One region of the Enterococcus sp. DJ147D b genome, then DNA from elsewhere that is predicted to be linked to it. Evidence: a T-box and tRNA genes for the amino acid it is inferred to sense, from the RefSeq annotation. Region 1 holds a T-box; the other holds one or more tRNA genes.

Region 1 (5,678 bases):
GCGAAACCAACAGTATATTTTTGATTTGAAGAAATCTTTAGAGGCGGCAAACTTATCTGAGGCAGAAAAAGTTAATGCGCTTCATGATATGCTACCAGTCTTGGTGAAAGAACAAAAAGGCGGTAAAACTGCACGTCAACTTTTTGGAACGGTTTCTGAGCGAACAGAATCAATTATTAGTAAGCCAGTAGCGCCAAAGAAATCTTCTACACCAGTTTTGATGTGGCTAGATAATACATTATTGTTACTAGGTCTACTGAGCATCATGATTGCAATTACAGGTTTCTTTTCACGTGAAACAGCTCCAGCTTATGGAATTTCTACGCTTCTATTCGGGTCAGCAATTGGTGGTTGGGTGTTTTATATGATGTATAAATATATTTATCAATATGAATATCCAGGTGCAGATAGAAGTAAGAAACCAGGAATGTTAAAAACTTTATTGATTTTAGGTGGCTCAACACTTGTGTGGGTAATCGCATTTTCAGCGACAACTTTACTTCCACCTGTTCTTAATCCTGTATTGAATCCAATTATAGTAATTGTTATTGGTGCCGGGGCATTAGCACTACGTTACTATTTGAAGAAAAAATATGAAATTGTAGGCAGCTTATCTGTTCCAAGAAGATAAATGAACGAACAACGCACGAATTTATTTGTGCGTTGTTTTTTTTTGTTTTCTTTCGTAACAATGAGAATAATCGAAAGAAAATCGTTGTTTTATGAGAAATAAAGCAGCAGTTTCTGCTTGGTTATTGACTTAAAGGTTAAAATCGCTTATTTTAATAGATAAACTAAATTAGAGGAGTGGTACTAACAATGTCCAACTGGGAAACAAAGTTCACGAAAAAAGGGTTTACTTTTGATGATGTCTTATTGATACCAGCAGAAAGTCACGTGTTACCAAACGAAGTGGATATGAGCATACAACTAGCAAAAAATATTAAGTTAAACATTCCAATTATGAGCGCAAGTATGGATACGGTAACTGATAGTAAAATGGCAATTGCAATGGCTCGTCAAGGTGGTCTAGGTGTTATTCATAAAAACATGACAATTGACCAGCAAGCGGAAGAAGTTCGCAAAGTGAAACGTTCAGAAAGTGGCGTTATCATTGATCCATTCTTTTTAACACCACAACATCTAGTTGCTGATGCCGAAGAACTAATGAGTAAATATCGCATTAGTGGTGTTCCAATTGTTGAAACTTTAGAAAATAGAAAATTAGTAGGAATCATCACTAACCGTGATATGCGTTTTGTAACAAATTATCATATTCCGATTGACGATGTGATGACAAAGGATAACTTAGTTGTTGCCCCAGAAGGAACTTCTCTAAAAGATGCAGAGAAAATTTTACAGAAACACAAGATTGAGAAATTACCAATCGTTGATGAAGATGGTCGCTTAAGTGGTTTGATTACCATTAAAGATATTGAAAAAGTAATCGAATTTCCTAATGCTGCGAAAGATGAACATGGTCGTTTACTCGTTGCCGCTGCAGTAGGTGTAACAAGTGATACTTTTGAGCGCGCGGATGCTTTATTAGCTGCTGGTGTAGATGCAATCATCATTGATACAGCTCACGGTCACAGTGCAGGTGTGATTCGTAAGATTAAAGAAATTCGTGAAACTTTCCCAGAAGCAACATTGATTGCTGGTAACGTAGCAACTGCTGAAGCAACCAAAGCACTTTATGATGTTGGTGTTGATGTTGTTAAAGTTGGGATTGGACCTGGTTCGATTTGTACAACTCGGGTTGTTGCAGGTGTCGGTGTTCCTCAATTAACAGCCATTTATGATGCAGCTTCCGTTGCACGTCAATATGGTAAAACAATTATTGCCGATGGTGGGATCAAATATTCAGGTGATATTGTTAAAGCTTTAGCTGCTGGAGGACATGCGGTTATGTTAGGTAGTATGCTAGCCGGGACAGATGAATCACCAGGTGAATTTGAAATTTTCCAAGGTCGTCGTTTCAAAACATATCGTGGAATGGGTTCATTAGGTGCAATGGAAAAAGGATCAAAAGATCGCTATTTCCAAGGTAGCATTAATGAAGCAAATAAATTAGTTCCTGAAGGTATTGAAGGCCGTGTAGCTTATAAAGGAAGCGTAGCAGATATCATCTTCCAAATGATTGGCGGATTAAAATCTGGAATGGGCTATGTTGGTGCTGCAAACTTACAACAATTAAGAGATGATGCACAATTCATCCAAATGAGTGGCAGTGGACTAAAAGAATCACATCCACATGATGTTCAAATCACTAAAGAAGCACCAAACTATTCAGTTGAATCATAAACAACAAAAAACCATCCACCAAAATCAATTATGATTTTGGTGGATGGTTTTTTGTTTTATAAAGTAAATTTATTTGATTACTCTTAAATTTCCCATATATGGCACTAAGACTTCAGGAATAGTTACTGAGCCATCTTCATTTTGATAATTTTCTAAGATTGCTGCGACTGTGCGGCCAACAGCTAAACCAGAACCATTCAATGTATGTGCATAATGAATTTTTCCATCTTCATCGCGGTAGCGAATCATTGCTCGACGTGCTTGGAAATCTTCACAATTTGAACATGAACTGATTTCACGGAAAGTATCTTGTGCAGGAATCCAAACTTCTAAATCATAAGTTTTAGCAGCAGAGAAGCCCATGTCCCCTGTTGATAAAGCAACGACACGATAGGGTAAGTTCAATTTTTGCAAAATATCTTCAGCATCATTAGTCATTTTTTCTAGTTCTTCATAAGAATGTTCAGCATCAGAAAACTTAACCATTTCGACTTTGTTAAATTGATGCAAGCGAATCAAACCACGAGTATCTCTACCAGCACTGCCAGCTTCTGAACGAAAAGCAGGGCTAAGAGCGGTAAAGCGAATTGGCAAATCTTTTCCATTTAAAATTTCATCATTGTAATAGTTAGTTAAAGGAACCTCTGCAGTAGGAATCAATGTTAAATCAGTATTTTCCAATTGGAATACATCTTCTTTAAATTTTGGAAATTGACCTGTCCCAAACATTGCACGACTGTTAACGATGTATGGAGTAATCATTTCAGTATAGCCGTGCTCATAAATATGTTGGTCTAGCATAAAATTATATACCGCACGTTCTAGACGCGCGCCTAACCCTTTGTAATAAACAAAACGACTTCCTGAAACTTTCGCGCCACGTTCAAAATCTAAAATATCAAGATTTTCTGCGATTTCCCAGTGTGGTTTAGGTTCAAAAGAAAAGTTTCGTGGATTGCTCCAACGACGAACTTCGACATTATCCTCTTCATCTTTTCCAATTGGGACTGATTCATTAGGTAAATTTGGTAAGGTAGTAGCAATCTGAGTAAGTTTTTCATCAACATCAGCAATTTCTGTATCTAAGGCTTTGATGTTACCACCAACTTCTTTCATTTCTGAAATTTTTGCAGAAGCATCTTCTTTATTACGTTTTAGTTGCGCAATTTCTGCAGAAACATCATTTCGATATTTTTTTAATTCCTCACTTTTTACAAGCAAATTACGACGACTTTCATCTAATTCCATAAATTCAGCCAAAGTTTCTTTTTTTACGCCACGTGTCATTAATTTTTCTTGGACTGAGTCAAAGTTCTGACGCATCATTTTCACATCTAACATTACTAATTCCTCCTTTATAAATAAAAAAAGACTATTTGTTCCCAAAAAATCTTGGGACGAAATAGTCTTGTATTCGCGGTACCACCCGAGTTCAGCATCAACGGCTGCTCTTGTTTACAGATAACGGCTGCTAACCGGCTTTTTTTATTTCAAAAAGCACACATTATAGAACTGGAACTTCCAAATTATTTTTTACTGATTTGCAGCGACCATCAGCTCTCTGTAAAAAAAATAAAGTGTACTGGGTTCAGTGTTTAGTATTCACTAATTGACTTAAGAATATCGAAAAATAGGATGTTCGTCAACTGATTATTTTTTGTCTTGAGGAAGTTTACTATTTTTTTTCAAAGGTAGGTGCATAATAAATGAAGTCCAACTTTGATCTGATTTTGCATAAATGTAGCCGCCATGTAATGCAACGATACTTTGAGCAATTGCTAGCCCAAGTCCTGTTCCACCAGTTGCTTGTGATCGAGATTCTTCCACTCGATAAAAACGGTCAAACAAATTATCAAGCGATTGTTTTGGAATCATTGCACCATTATTTTTGACGACAGCTACAACTTCTGTTCCAATACGCTCGACTTCAATAATAATCTTTGTAGCTCCTTTACCGTACTTCAAAGCATTTGTAATTAAATTATTAAAGACACGAACCAATTTTTCTGTGTCTCCATCCATAATCAAAGAAGACTCTTTAGATTGGACAAGTATTTGGATATTTTTTTTTGCCGCTTCCAACTCAAAGTCAGCAGCAAGTTGTTCGATTAATTGAATTAAATCAAATGCTGAAAAGTTAACAGGTACAGCAGGCTGTCGTACTTTTGTATATTCAAAAAGATCTTCAACTAAAGACTTCATTTGTTTCGCCTTTACATAAGCAGTATGTGTGTACTTCAAAAGATCTTCTTGAGAATGATATTGTCCATCTTCAATCAAACCTAAGTAGCCAATAATGGATGTTAGTGGGGTACGAATATCATGGCTTACATTTGTAATTAGTTCATCCTTTGATTTTTCAATTTTTCGTTCATCTTCAATAGCGGCGACAGTACTATCTACTAATCCATTGATACTAGTGACAACTCTACTAAGATCTCCACTGAGTTCAAAAGGGATTCGGTGATCATAGTTGCCATTAGCAATGAAATGCAGTTCACTAATAATATGACGTAACTGCATTTGCCGATAGCGACGAATCAAGCGCCAGTATAAAACTGCTATATCTAATAGTAAGAAAAGCGGAATAATAAAATTCCTACCATTCCAAAAAAGGTCAGATCCAAGTCGTTGAGCAAAAATATTTTTGGAGTCCCAAATTGCATTTGTGAGAGAAGGGGAGCTGTTAATGACAGAACTAATTACTACTAAAATAGCAACATTTAATAGAAGTAAAAGAATAACTGTGATGATTCCTTCTGCTAAAAGTTCACTAATTTCTTTGGAGGTTAAAATGATACGTCGGCGCTTTTCTTTTCCTACGCTCTTATCTTGCGTCAATTTTATATCCAACCCCCCAAACAGTTTGAATGACTTTTTCTCCACCTGTAGCTTCTTCAATCTTATCCCGTAAATGGCTCACATGTACCATAACTGTTTTTGCTGAGACAATACTTTCTTGTTTCCAAACACGTTCAAAAATTTCATCCGCACTAAAAACACGATTTGGATGACTTGCTAAAAGATATAAAATTCCAAATTCTAGAGCAGTTAATTGGATTTCTTTCCCGTCAATTGTTTTTACCTCATGAGAGTCTTTATTGATTATCAACGAGTTTACTTCTAGTACATCTGGTTGTTCAGCAGTTATTTGCATTTTTGTACGACGTAGTAAAGATTTTACACGCGCCATAACTTCCAATGGATTAAATGGTTTAGTTACGTAATCATCTGCACCAGCAACCAATCCTTTGATTTTATCCATATCAGTTGTTTTTGCTGTTAACATGATAATTGGAATTTGAGATTCTTTCCGTAATTCTTTCACAACTTGCATCCCGTCCATTTCAGGCATCATGATATCTAAAATAAGT
Region 2 (5,678 bases), 820 kb from region 1:
CATGATTTCCTCGAACAATTATTGATTATATAGTTGCTTCATTCGTTTTTCAACTAAAAATTTATATTTAATCATCAAAAAGAAAATAATGTTCGTGTTTTTCTCTGATTTTTTCAAAAAAGCTTGCTTTTCATTCTTTGGTTATTGATTTTGTCACTTGTTTATTACGTCAAATATGCTAGACTAAAACAAATATCAGCTGAGAAAGGACTATCGCCATTGAATAAAAAGCTAATTGCCATTGATTTAGATGGGACTACTCTGAATCAAGACTCTTTAATTACAACTAAAACTGAACAAACCTTAAAAAAAGCCATTGCAGCAGGTCACTATGTTAGTATCGCTACTGGCAGACCTTTTCGAATGAGTTATCAATTTTATCAACAGTTAGAATTAACAACCCCAATGGTTAACTTTAATGGGGCTCTTGTACACATTCCTAATCAACTTTGGAGTGGCGAAAAGGAATCACAAATCAACCGTGAGATTGCTTTTGAAATTGTCTCACAAAAAAAAGCATTGAATCTTGACTTCGTTGCTGCTGAAAATCGCGAAACATTTTTTATCGATAGCTTAGAATTTTTCGATGAAAAAATTTTTGCTTCTTCAAATCCAAGTGAAAAAAATCTGCTTTCCCCTCAAAACTTAATAACTAACCCGACTTCTCTATTAGTTCGTACAGAAAAACAATTTGCCGAGCAAGTATCAAATGAATTGACACGGCAATTCGGCAGTTATGTAGATGTCCGCACTTGGGGTGGCCCAACAGCCATTCTAGAAATTGTTTCTAAAGGAATCGAAAAAGCAAAGGGTGTTCATCAAGTAGCTAATTATCTGGATATCAAACAAGAAGATGTCATCGCGTTTGGCGATGAACACAATGATCTTGAATTATTAGAGTATGCTGGTTGGGGCGTTGCTATGGCAAATGGTACAGATCAGCTAAAAAGCATCGCTAATGATATTACGGAAAAAACAAACCAAGAAGATGGCTTAGCTGACCATTTAGAAAAATTACTTCAACTATAATTTGTATCTATTAGAATAGAAACAAAATAAAAAAGCCTAGGACAGTCAATGGAGCAATCTTCAAAAGCTAGACAAAAATCTAACTTTTGAAGATTACTACATTCAATGCCTTAGGTTTTTTTGTAATGAAAAACTAACTCATTTAGAATCAATTCAAGCACTTCAGCCATTGAAAAATAAGTTTTCCAATGGCTGAAGTGCTTTTTCATTTATAAATAGTAACTCTCGTTTGCTTCTATCCTTCTTAAACAGTTACATAATCAATTGCTTCTGCTTGAGGAATTGTTTCATCAATAAAGTAAACTTTATACCAAGTCAAGAAGCTAAAAATTGTCCAAATCTTACGTTGCTCTTCTTTGATTCCTTCATGATGATTGTCCAATAGTTCCATGATTTTATCTTGATCAAAGAATTCTTTTGCAAAGTCGGCTTCAAATAAAGCTTTCACTTCTTGGTAACCATGTTCTTCTTTTAACCAAGCTTTGATTGGCACAGGGAAACCTAATTTCACACGGTTTGACCATTCTTCTGGCAACTGTTTGTTTGCTGCTTGTCTGAAAATATCTTTCGTGTTGTTTTGGTTTAATAAATATTTACTTGGAATTTGTTGTGCTAATTTCATCACTTCGATATCCAATAATGGCACACGAACTTCCAAAGAACTTGCCATTGATAATTTGTCGGCTTTCAACAAAATATCTTTTGGCATCCATTGGTGCAGGTCAACATATTGCATTTTATTGACTTCATCTTTGATTCCATCCGTTTTTTCGTAATGGACAGCCATGATTTCATTCACAGATGGTGCATCTTGATAAGTCGCTGTCAATAAATCAGCGGCTTCCTTTTCCTCAAAAACACGTGCATGACCAATGAAATACTCTTTAGCTGGTGCAAGTGATTCATATAAATGAATACGTCCGTGGAAGTTTTTCATTTTACCAATTTTACGGCCTAAACTATAGCGTGTTCCTTTTGGTAATTTTTTCAATCCTTGTGCAATCACACGAATAAATTTTGAGTTTGTATGGAAACCATATGTTTGGTAACCCGCAAATAATTCATCCGCTCCTTCACCGGATTGAACCACACGAACACTTTGTGAAGCAAGATTAGCTAAAAAATACAAAGGAACACAAGAAGGGTTTGAATCTGGCTCATCCAAATGATATTGGATTAATGGGAATGCTTTGAATGACATATCTCCGTCGATAACCGCCGCAGTATTGTCTAAATCTAAAATCTCTGTTAATTTACGTGCTTCAATTGCCTCATTATACGTTTTATCATCAAAACCAATTGAAAATGAATGATCGGGTTTTAAAACAGAGGTTACGTAACTTGAGTCAACACCACTTGAAAGGAATGAGCCAACTTCAACATCACTGATTGTGTGTGCTTTAATTGAAGCTTTAACTGTTTCATCAATTTTGTCAATCCATTCTTGGCGAGAATGTGTACCTTTTGTTTCAAAATCAGCATCCCAATATTCTTGAATATCTAACTTGCCGTCTTTATAAGTAAAATAATGGCCTTCTGGTAAACGGTATACATCTTTAAAGAACGTTTCACCATTTAAAGGTGAATATTGGAAAGTCATATAAGGTTTCAATGCTTCCTTATTTAATTCTTTTTTGAAATCAGGATGTGGTAAGAAACTTTTGATTTCTGAACCAAACATGAATGTACCATTCATGTTTGCATAGTAATAAGGTTTGATTCCAAAGTGATCACGGGCACCGAAAAGTTCATTTTTTTCATTGTCCCAAATAGCGAAAGCAAACATTCCACGAATTTTTTGTAATAATTCTGTTCCCCATTCTTCATAACCATGAAGTAGGACTTCCGTGTCAGCATGTGTGCGAAAAACATGTCCTGCGGCAAGTAATTCTTCTCTTAATGGACGATAGTTATAAATCTCACCATTAAAGATAATGATCTTTGTTCCATCTTCATTATAAATAGGCTGTGTTCCGCCTTCTAAATCAATAATACTCAATCTTCTAAAGCCTAAAGCAACGTGTTTATCGACATACTCACCAGAACTATTTGGTCCACGGTGTACAATGCGATCCATCATCGCGTTTACAACTGCACTCTTGTTATCTTTGTCATTGACAAAACCGACAATCCCGCACATTTAACTTTCACATCCTAATATAAATTACTTTTTCATTTTTTATTTCATGCTTCTCATCTTAACACACTCGAAAAGTGCTGGCGAAAGGTTCTTCCCTAACAGTTTCGTCACATGAAAATAAGTCATGAAAACTTTTGCACATTTAATAAAAAGTTTTTCAATAACTAATTTAACATGTTTTCTTTGATGATGCTATCTTAATCGCTCATGTTAAAAGAAATTTTTACTCTTTCATTTGTTCTATTCTATTTTTTTAATTGCACGACAACTAAAAAGGATTTTTTTTATTTTTCTCTCATTTTTATTCTATTAAACCTGTATTTATTCACGATTATTTTTTGTTTAGTCGTTATGTGACAAAACAAAAAAAGATTGAGACATGAGCCTCAATCTTTTTGTTTATTCCAGTTTAATTAAGGAAGGTACAGGATTTGAACCTGCGCGCCGGTATTAGCCGGTTCGGCGGATTTCGAGTCCGCTGCATTACCACTCTGCCAACCTTCCGCGATTTCTATTTTTAATCTTTTCAACCGAAATGTCAAGCACCATTTTTTCAGGCCAATCTTTTCGTTTTAGGTCAAAAGAAAAAGGCCACACGCAGTCAGACACCCACGTTAGCCTTTTATAAATTTTTAGCGGATAACTTCTGGATTGTCTATGGACAGCACAGAGTCAATTGTTCTAGAAATCAAAGAAATGATTTGTTCTTCTGTTGGCTGCATAATGTTTGAGGACATCAATGAAGCTAATCCAGTCACGACTACCCAAGTACCCGTATGTAACGCATCTATATATTCGTCAGATAAATGACTATATTTCTCGTCTTTCTTTGCAGCTTCATAGAAATAATTATATGAAAAATCATGCATTTTTTTACCATCACCATGTTCATCGATATACAATGCCATGTACAAACTATGATGCTTTTTTGCAAAATTGATATAATTTAAACCTAAATCGATAATTTTGTCGCCAGTATGCTCGATAGGAAAAACTTCCTCTTTGAGTTGCTCAAAAATAGAATCTAAAAGTGTATTCTTTAAATCTTCCATATTCTTAAACTCTAAATAAATAGGTTGTGTCGAAATCCCCATCTTCTTTGCAATGTTACGAGCAGTAAATCCTTTGAAGCCTTCTTTAGCAACAACTTCGTATGCTGCTTTTAGAATTTGATCTTTAGTATAGACTTTTCTTCTCATAAAAACTCCCCCACTTTGTACTGCATATATGTTCTTTAATTGTAACCGATAACTAACCATTTTTGCAAACATTTTACTCATAATTGTTATATTTAAATCAAATGAAGATAAACTATTTAATCAAATTCTAATAGGTAAATGTTTCTTCATCAAATTATGCATTCCCTTTCATTTTTTAAGCATTCCATTTTTCCTTATTTTTTCACTCTTTTTTTGTCAGCTATGGTGAAAACATCGTTACTAATCCGATAAGGAAACTATCGTTATTTATATTTATTTTCAAAAAGAAATAATTACTAAAAAAATGCCCCGATAAAATTTAAATAAGTCTTTAGTAGGATGTAATTTCTTCACAAATCTTTTATACTTACTTCGAACTTACAAAACTGTTTGAGTAGTGTCATCTAAATAAGTAGCATATTTGCCACTTTATCGCGTATAGTAATCTTAGATTAAAAAACTTCAAGGAGATGATTCAAAATGAACGTTACAGCATCAAGAAAACTTATCAACTTTATTTCAATTATCGGTTTAGGCGTGTCGATCGCACTGACTGTTTACTTTATCAATCTTGGAGTCTTCAAAGACATCAATGCATTGAGAGGTCTTGTTGGCCAATCAGTTATTCTTGGACCCATTATTTTCATTTTGATTCAGATCCTACAAGTAGTCATTCCCATTATTCCCGGTGGTATCAGTACCGCAGCTGGTGTTCTGATTTTTGGTCCTTATGCTGGTTTTGTTTATAACTACGTTGGGATTTGTATTGGCTCGGTTATTATCTTCCTATTAGGTAGACGCTACGGAAAACCATTTATTTTGTCTTTAATCAGTGATAAAACATATAACAAATATATTGGTTGGTTGGATAACCAAAGCCGGTTCGAAAAACTTTTTGCGCTTGCAATTTTCTTGCCAGTCGCGCCCGATGACGCACTTTGCCTGATGGCTGGTTTAACAAACATTTCCGTAAAGAAATTTTCACTAATTATTTTCCTTGCTAAACCACTCTCTATTTTCTTATATAGTATGGCATTGATTTACGGTGGACAATACTTGACCAGTTTACTTGGGTAACAGGATGAAATAAATGAAGACATTCTGACACAGATTAGTGGTCTGACCTCTAACCTGTGTTTTTTTTCTTTTTAGGATACAATAGGATTAGTAGGTGATAAAAATGAATTATTTAAAACATAGTTTAGGGAATGCTTGGGATTTTCTCAAAGGAACACAAAATTATTTTCGTGATGTTCTACTAATGCACGGCTTCATTTTATTTATTTGTCTGCCGTTATTGAACAGTACAA

What was found. The T-box of region 1 lies ahead of serS (serine--tRNA ligase). A T-box ahead of a tRNA ligase gene usually reads a tRNA of that ligase, here a tRNA-Ser.
Region 2: it has a tRNA-Ser gene. The T-box ahead of serS (serine--tRNA ligase) is inferred to sense a tRNA for this amino acid. The anticodon was not compared.

The regions. Positions count from the first base shown of each region.
Region 1 is NZ_CM177104.1:2,550,185-2,555,862, reverse strand. It holds gene AC4BD1_RS12095 (DUF1129 domain-containing protein) at 1-631, shown strand, start outside; gene guaB (IMP dehydrogenase) at 820-2,304, shown strand; gene serS (serine--tRNA ligase) at 2,374-3,645, opposite strand; T-box leader at 3,695-3,903, opposite strand; gene AC4BD1_RS12080 (sensor histidine kinase) at 3,955-5,145, opposite strand; gene croR (response regulator transcription factor CroR) at 5,132-5,678, opposite strand, start outside.
Region 2 is NZ_CM177104.1:794,850-800,527, reverse strand. It holds gene AC4BD1_RS03880 (Cof-type HAD-IIB family hydrolase) at 220-1,029, shown strand; gene asnB (asparagine synthase (glutamine-hydrolyzing)) at 1,274-3,169, opposite strand; tRNA gene AC4BD1_RS03870 (tRNA-Ser) at 3,586-3,673, opposite strand; gene AC4BD1_RS03865 (TetR/AcrR family transcriptional regulator) at 3,802-4,368, opposite strand; gene AC4BD1_RS03860 (TVP38/TMEM64 family protein) at 4,849-5,445, shown strand; gene AC4BD1_RS03855 (glycerophosphoryl diester phosphodiesterase membrane domain-containing protein) at 5,549-5,678, shown strand, end outside.